One region of the Luteipulveratus mongoliensis genome, then DNA from elsewhere that is predicted to be linked to it. Evidence: riboswitches for the same ligand, from Rfam matches in the RefSeq annotation. Region 1 holds a riboswitch; each other region holds the start of a gene.

Region 1 (2,196 bases):
TCGGGCGGTGCAGCCGACTGGTCGGACGGTGCAGCGGACTGGTCGGGGGTCGATTCCGGGGGCTCCGACGTGTCGTCCGCGGGTCCGTTTTGAGCGGGCGGCTCGGGCTCGCCGTCGCCGGTGTCCGAGTCGCTCGGTTCGCCATCCGTCGGGGGCGGTGGCGGCGGTGGCGGCTCGTCGTCGCCCAGCAGCTGGTCCAGCAGGTCTTCGTCGAGCCCCGGGGCATCGAACGGGTTGCGTCGACGACGGTGCGGGATCGACAGCCGTGCCGCGACCCGGATGTCCTCGGTCGTGACCGCAGAGCGACCCTCCCAGGCTGCATGCGCAGCGGCCGCACGCGCGGTGACCAGGTCGGCACGCATGCCATCCACCTCGAACGCCGCACACACTTCGGCGATCTTGGTCAACGCCCGATCTGACAGGTCCACCGAACCAACCGCCTTGCGAGCGTTGATGACTCGGTCGGCGAGGGCAGCCTCGTCGGCAGCCCAGGCCGCTGCGAAACCGGCGGGGTCGGCATCGAAAGCCAGGCGCCGGCGTACGACCTCGACGCGGGTCTGCGGATCGCGAGGTGCGCGTACCTCGACGGTCAGGCCGAAGCGGTCGAGCAGCTGTGGGCGGAGCTCGCCCTCCTCAGGGTTCATGGTGCCGACGAGCACGAAGCGTGAGGCGTGCGAGACCGAGACGCCCTCGCGCTCCACGGTCGAGCGCCCCATGGCCGCGGCGTCGAGCAGGACGTCGACCAGGTGATCGTGCAGCAGGTTGACCTCGTCGACGTAGAGCAGTCCGCGGTGGGCGGCGGCCAGCAGGCCGGGCTCGTACTCCGCCACGCCCTCCGACAACGCCTTGTGCAGGTGCAGCGAGCCCATGACCCGGTCCTCGCTCGCGCCGACGGGGAGCTCGACGAGCCGGGCGGGGCGCGTGGTCGGCGAGCCAGAGTGCGGGCCGTCGGGACAACGCGGGTCCGGGTGGGACGGGTCGCACGAGAACCGGCAGCCCTCGACCACCGCGACGTCAGGCAGCAGCGCAGCGAGCGCGCGCACCATCGTCGACTTGGCGGTGCCCTTCTCGCCGCGGACGAGGACGCCGCCCACCTCAGGGGCGACGGATGTCAGCAGCAGCGCGAGCGACATGTCGTCGGAGCCGACGACGGCGGTGAACGGAAAGGTCGGTGAAGCCTGCATGAAGACTGATCCCTCTGGACGAGACTCCTCCTCCGGCCGAGGTCGCAGGCTCCCTCGGTCCGGCATCGTCGTCACGTTCCCACGGACGCACCGGACACACGCGGCACGTCGGTTGCTGCGAGGCCGGTCTTCGGACTTCCGAGCCCACTGACACGCCTTCCCGGTCTCCCAGTGGCTGCGCACGCGCAGTGTCAGTGGCTGTCTCGGTCACCGCAGCGGGTCCTGTGCCGGAATCTCACCGGCTTCCCGATTCTCCCTGCTAGGGGCACCTCGCATCTGCCGCTTCGCACCCTAGCGTCCGCTTGTGAACAGCGCTGCGCCTGTCGGTCGAGGCCGAGACGGTGGTTTGTGGTTAGGGTCCCGCCTGTGAACACCGTGACTGTCGTGGGGATCGGCGCTGATGGCTGGTCGGGCCTTCCGCGTTCGAGACAGGAGATCGTGCTGGGTGCCGAGGTCGTCGTCGGGGGACGTCGGCACCTCGACATGGTGCCCGACGTGCCGAGGCAGGTACGCCGGTCGTGGCCCTCTCCCCTGCGCGAAGGTCTCCCGGCACTCCTGGCCCAGTACGACGGCCGCCGGCTGGTGGCTCTCGCGTCCGGTGACCCGCTGCTCTCCGGCGTCGGCACGACCTTGATCGACCTGCTCGGACCCGAGCGGGTCGAGATCGTGCCAGCGGTCTCGTCGGTCTCGCTCGCCCACGCCCGGATGGGCTGGCCCTACGAGTCGGCCACCGTCGTCTCGCTGGTCGACCGACCGGTCGAGGACCTGGCTCGCCGCCTCGCACCGCGACGCCGCCTCACCGTGCTGTCCGCCGACGAGTCGACCCCAGGGGCCGTCGCCGAGCTGCTGACCGAGCAGGGCATGGGCACCGCCGAGATGACCGCCTGGTCCAACCTGGCCGCTCCGGACGAGTGGGTGGCCCGCGGCAGGGCCGAGACCTGGAGCGCCGAGGTCTCCCGGCTCAACATCCTGTGCATCACCTGCCCTGCCGATGCGCCGTCGCACGGACTGG
Region 2 (2,196 bases), 3.5 Mb from region 1:
CGGCGCTACCGTGCGCTGACGCAAGCGCGCAGACCTCCCGGACCTTCTCCGCGCCGAAGGCAAGCCACGACCGCAGCGACACATCCAAATCGCGCTCCGCGTCCAGCGAGTACGGGACGTGGAGCAGCGAGCAGGACGTGGACACCGCAACCGACGCAGCGACCCCTTCCAAAGAAGCGAGCGCGGCGAGCGCACGGTCCGGGTCGGTACGCCACACATTGCGCCCGTCGACGACACCGGCAACGACGTGCTTGCCCTTCAGCGCCGCAGCGTCCGGCTCCGAGCCGGCCACCAGATCCACCGCGATGCCCTCGACGGACGCGAGCGCCGAGGCCGCTTCACCGAGCCGCCCGAAGTACGTCGCGACCAGGATGGCCGGCCGGTTCTCGGCTGCCGACAAGGCGTCGTACGTCGATCGCACCAGCCCCAGCTCGTCCGGATTCAGGTCCGTGACCAGGGACGGCTCGTCGAGCTGGACCCACTCGGCACCGGCAGCGGCGAGCTGACCCAGCAGGTCGACGTACAGCGGAACGAGCTCGGCAACGCGCGCGATCAGCGGCTCGTCGGAGCCGACGGCCTTGGCCAGCTTGAGGAACGTCACCGGCCCAACAACAACCGGACGAGCAGCGACACCAAGGGTTTTCGCCTCCTGGAGCTCGGCGAGCAGCTTCTCGGGATGGAGGGAGAACGTCGTCGCCGGCGCGATCTCCGGGACGATGTAGTGGTAGTTGGTGTCGAACCACTTCGTCATCTCCAATGGCGCGAGCTCCTCGGTGCCACGGGCGGCAGCGAAGTACTGGTCGATCGGCTCGTCCACCGTGGCGTAGCGCTCGGGCAGAGCGCCGAGCATGACTGCGGTGTCGAGGATCTGGTCGTAATAGCTGAACGTGCCGACGGGAATCGAGTCGAGCCCGGCATCGGCGAGCTCGCGCAGCTGACGCTCACGCAACGCGCGAGCTTGCTCCGCAAGGTCGTCGGCGTCGATGCGGCCGGCCCAGTAGGACTCGACGGCCTTCTTCAGCTCACGCTTCGGCCCGATGCGCGGAAGCCCGAGAACGGTGGCGGTGAATGGTGTTGTCACGAGAGTGATCTCCCTGGTGCAGTGGGGACGGTCTCCACCCAACGGGCACAGCACCAGGACGACCCGCGCGACGAACACGCCGGCGAGTCGAAGAGGTCTGCGCCCTGTCCACGAGGCGGTGACCGCCGGATACGGCGTACCCGGCGCAACCGGCAGGTCTTCGGACTCGTGGGCGCGCGGCGGTTGCCGCACCTAATGGCCATCGCTTCCCAGGCGTACCCAGTGCTCGTGACGGCGTTCGTTCCCACTCACCGCTGCGGGACAGTCCCGGAGTCTCACCGGGTTCCCTCTCACCGCGGGCGACGCGTACGCCATCCGCGGCTCGACACCGTGCGTGGCCTTACGAGGGGCTCCTCATGACCACGCCGGCGAACCAGCTGCATCGTCGAGTCTAGGTCGGGTCGCCGACCGATTGACGCGATCGGCGCGGATCGAGGGGAACGACCATCGGTGTCCCGGTCGCCGGGTCGGGATGGATCAGACACTCGACGCCGAACGCTTCCTGCACCAGATCGCTGGTCAGCACCTGAGCCGGTGCGCCGTAGTCCAGCACCGCACCGTCGCGCATGGCGATCAGATGTGTGGCGTAGCGGGCCGCGTGGTTCAGGTCGTGCAGCACGGCGACGACCGTGTGGCCGGAGTGTTCGTTGAGGTCGCGGCACAGCTCGAGCACGTCGAGCTGGTGGGCGATGTCGAGGTAGGTCGTCGGCTCGTCCAGCATCAGGATCGGCGTCTGCTGGGCGAGCACCATGGCGAGCCAGACCCGTTGGCGCTGGCCCCCGGACAGCTCGTCGACGTGCCGATGTGCCAGGTCCTGCACCGTCGTACGGATCATCGCCTCCTGCACCGCGACCTCGTCCTCGCGGGTCCACTGGCGCAGCAGGCTCTGATGCGGGAACCGCCCGCGCCCGACCAGGTCGGCCACCGTGATGCCATCCGGGGCGATGGCCGTCTGCGGCAACAGGCCCAGTCGTCGGGCGACCTCTTTGGCTGGGTAGGAGTGAATGTCCTTGCCGTCCAGGACAACTGCGCCGGAGACCGGTCGCAGCAGGTTGCCAAGCGCCCTCAGCAGCGTTGACTTGCCACAGGCGTTGGGGCCGACGATGACGGTGAAG
Region 3 (2,196 bases), 3.5 Mb from region 1:
CGGCCTCGACGCGCTTCATGAACTCGTCGGAGATCCAGACGGCGGTGTTGGCGGTGCGGGCGCGGCGATAGGGGTCACCGGCGTTCTGACGCAGGTCGAGGAACTGCGGGAAGTCGAGGTGCCAGTTCTCCATGTAGAAGCAGAGCGCGCCGAACTTCTTGCCGCCGCGAGATACGGCCCGCAGGATCGAGTCGACGGTGTGCATGAACGGGATCGGCCCGGTGGAGCTGGTGTTGTTCGACCGGATCGGCGAGCCCTCCGAGCGGAGCTTGGTGACCGAAAGGCCAATGCCACCAGTGCCTTTGGTGAGCCACATGACGTCGCGCATCGACTTGGCGATGTGCTCCATGTCGTCGTCCATCTGCATGACGAAGCAGTTGGACAGCTGCGGGGTGATCGTCCCCGCGTTGACCAGGGTCGAGCCCGCGGCGAGGTAGTCGAGGCTGGACATCTTCCGATAGAAGCGGATGGCCGCCTGGGTCGGATCCTTCTCGTTGACCGAGAGGCCCATCGAGACCCGCATCCAGAAGTACGCCGGCACCTCCAGCGGCCGCTTCGCCGGACCCGTTGCCATATAACGGTTTCGGAGGGTGATGATGCCGATGTAGCGCAGCCCGTCGTCGAGATGATGGTCCAGCGCTGCGGCCAGCTCTTCCAGGTTGAACGCCGAGGCGAGCCGTGGGTCGAAGAGCCCGTCCTCGACGGCCTCGCGGATGTAGCCGGGAAAGCGTGCCTGGTGCAGCAGCGCGAGCTCGGTCTGCGTCTCGAAGTCGCCGAGTACGTTCTTGTAGATCGTCTTCAGCAGCAGCCGCGAGGCGACCACGTCGAAGTCCGGGTGGTCCTTCACGTTCTGCACGGCCACCTGGATGGCGGCTTCGTCGAGCTGCTCGGTCGTGATGCCGTCGAAGAGCGTGATCTCCAGCTCCGAGGCGATCTGCATCGTCATCGACATCGCGTCGGGCAGGCCCTCGGCGGCACGTTCGATGGCGCGGTTGATGCGGTCGGCGTTGTACGGCTCGCGCGATCCATCGCGCTTGGTGACATGGATGGTCGACATCCGGTCTCGTCCTCCCTCGCGGTCTGTGGTCAGCAGGCCGCGAGCGGTGAGCGGGGGACGAGGCATCGACGGTCGCCAGAGGCGCGACCGACGTACCCGCCCACCAGCCCTCCCACGAGGCCAGCAGACACAGCCGCCCGATGGGGCGGCTGCTTGCTGGCAGGTCTTCGGACTCGCGGGCACGGGCTGGTTGGCCCATCTACTGGCCGTCGCTTCCCAGGCTGTAAGCCCAGTGCGTCATGACGGCTGTCGTTCCCACTCACCGCTGCGGGGCAGTCCCGGACTCACACCGGGTTCCCTCTTACGACGACCTCACATCTGGAACATATGGGGTCGAACCAGCAACATGACCACCATATGTGGGGGTGTTCGCGACACGCTAGCCACAGATGTCGTGGACATCGACCTAAGCCGGTGCTACCCGCACCCCGCCGGTCGAGTGGCCGGAGCGCTAGCGGAGGCGTATCGAGACCCGGTGCGTGCAAGGGAGACTCAAGCGCTCGAGGTTGCCTGGTTTCGACTCGGCTCCGCTGGCTCAACCGACGGACCTGCTACGGTCGTTCAACCGACGGTGCTATAAAAGCAACAGGAGACACGATGCCGCAGATCATCTCGGGCGCGTTCCACTACGCGCGGGTTCACCCTGATCAGTGGCGTCCTCGCCTCGAGCTCTGTCGTGCCATGGGTCTGGACACGATCGAGACCTATGTCCCGTGGAATCTGCACGAGCCGCAGCCCGGCGACTTCCGGTTCGACGGGTTCGCCGACATCGAGGCGTTCCTCGAGCAGGTCGCGACCGCCGGTCTCCAGGCGATCGTGCGGCCAGGCCCGTACATCTGCGCCGAGTGGGACAACGGTGGGCTCCCCGCGTGGCTGACCGGCACGCCAGATATCCACATCCGCACGGCCGACTCGACCTATCTCGAGGCCGTCGACCGATGGTTCGACGAGCTCATCCCGCGCATCGCGGCCCGCCAGGTCACGAGAGGCGGCAACGTGACAATGCTGCAGATCGAGAACGAATATGGCTCGTACGGCAGCGATCTGGCCTATCTCACTCACCTCCGTGATGGACTGCGGGCGCGCGGTATCGACGTCCCGCTGTTCACCTCCGACGGTCCTGGCGATCACATGCTCAC

What was found. Region 1 has a riboswitch for cobalamin ahead of VV02_RS21210 (putative cobaltochelatase). Riboswitches for the same ligand answer to the same signal wherever they lie in the genome.
Region 2: linked by a shared signal. The riboswitch ahead of metE (5-methyltetrahydropteroyltriglutamate--homocysteine S-methyltransferase) and the one ahead of VV02_RS21210 (putative cobaltochelatase) in region 1 are both predicted to bind cobalamin.
Region 3: linked by a shared signal. The riboswitch ahead of VV02_RS04420 (ribonucleoside-diphosphate reductase subunit alpha) and the one ahead of VV02_RS21210 (putative cobaltochelatase) in region 1 are both predicted to bind cobalamin.

Annotation. Positions count from the first base shown of each region.
Region 1 covers NZ_CP011112.1:4,468,113-4,470,308, forward strand. Annotated here, with positions in the region: gene VV02_RS21210 (putative cobaltochelatase) at 1-1,184, opposite strand, end outside; cobalamin riboswitch at 1,289-1,472, opposite strand; gene cbiE (precorrin-6y C5,15-methyltransferase (decarboxylating) subunit CbiE) at 1,551-2,196, shown strand, end outside.
Region 2 covers NZ_CP011112.1:945,564-947,759, reverse strand. Annotated here, with positions in the region: gene metE (5-methyltetrahydropteroyltriglutamate--homocysteine S-methyltransferase) at 1-1,081, opposite strand, end outside; cobalamin riboswitch at 1,216-1,412, opposite strand; gene VV02_RS04395 (ABC transporter ATP-binding protein) at 1,473-2,196, opposite strand, start outside.
Region 3 covers NZ_CP011112.1:953,331-955,526, forward strand. Annotated here, with positions in the region: gene VV02_RS04420 (ribonucleoside-diphosphate reductase subunit alpha) at 1-1,057, opposite strand, end outside; cobalamin riboswitch at 1,199-1,415, opposite strand; gene VV02_RS04425 (glycoside hydrolase family 35 protein) at 1,655-2,196, shown strand, end outside.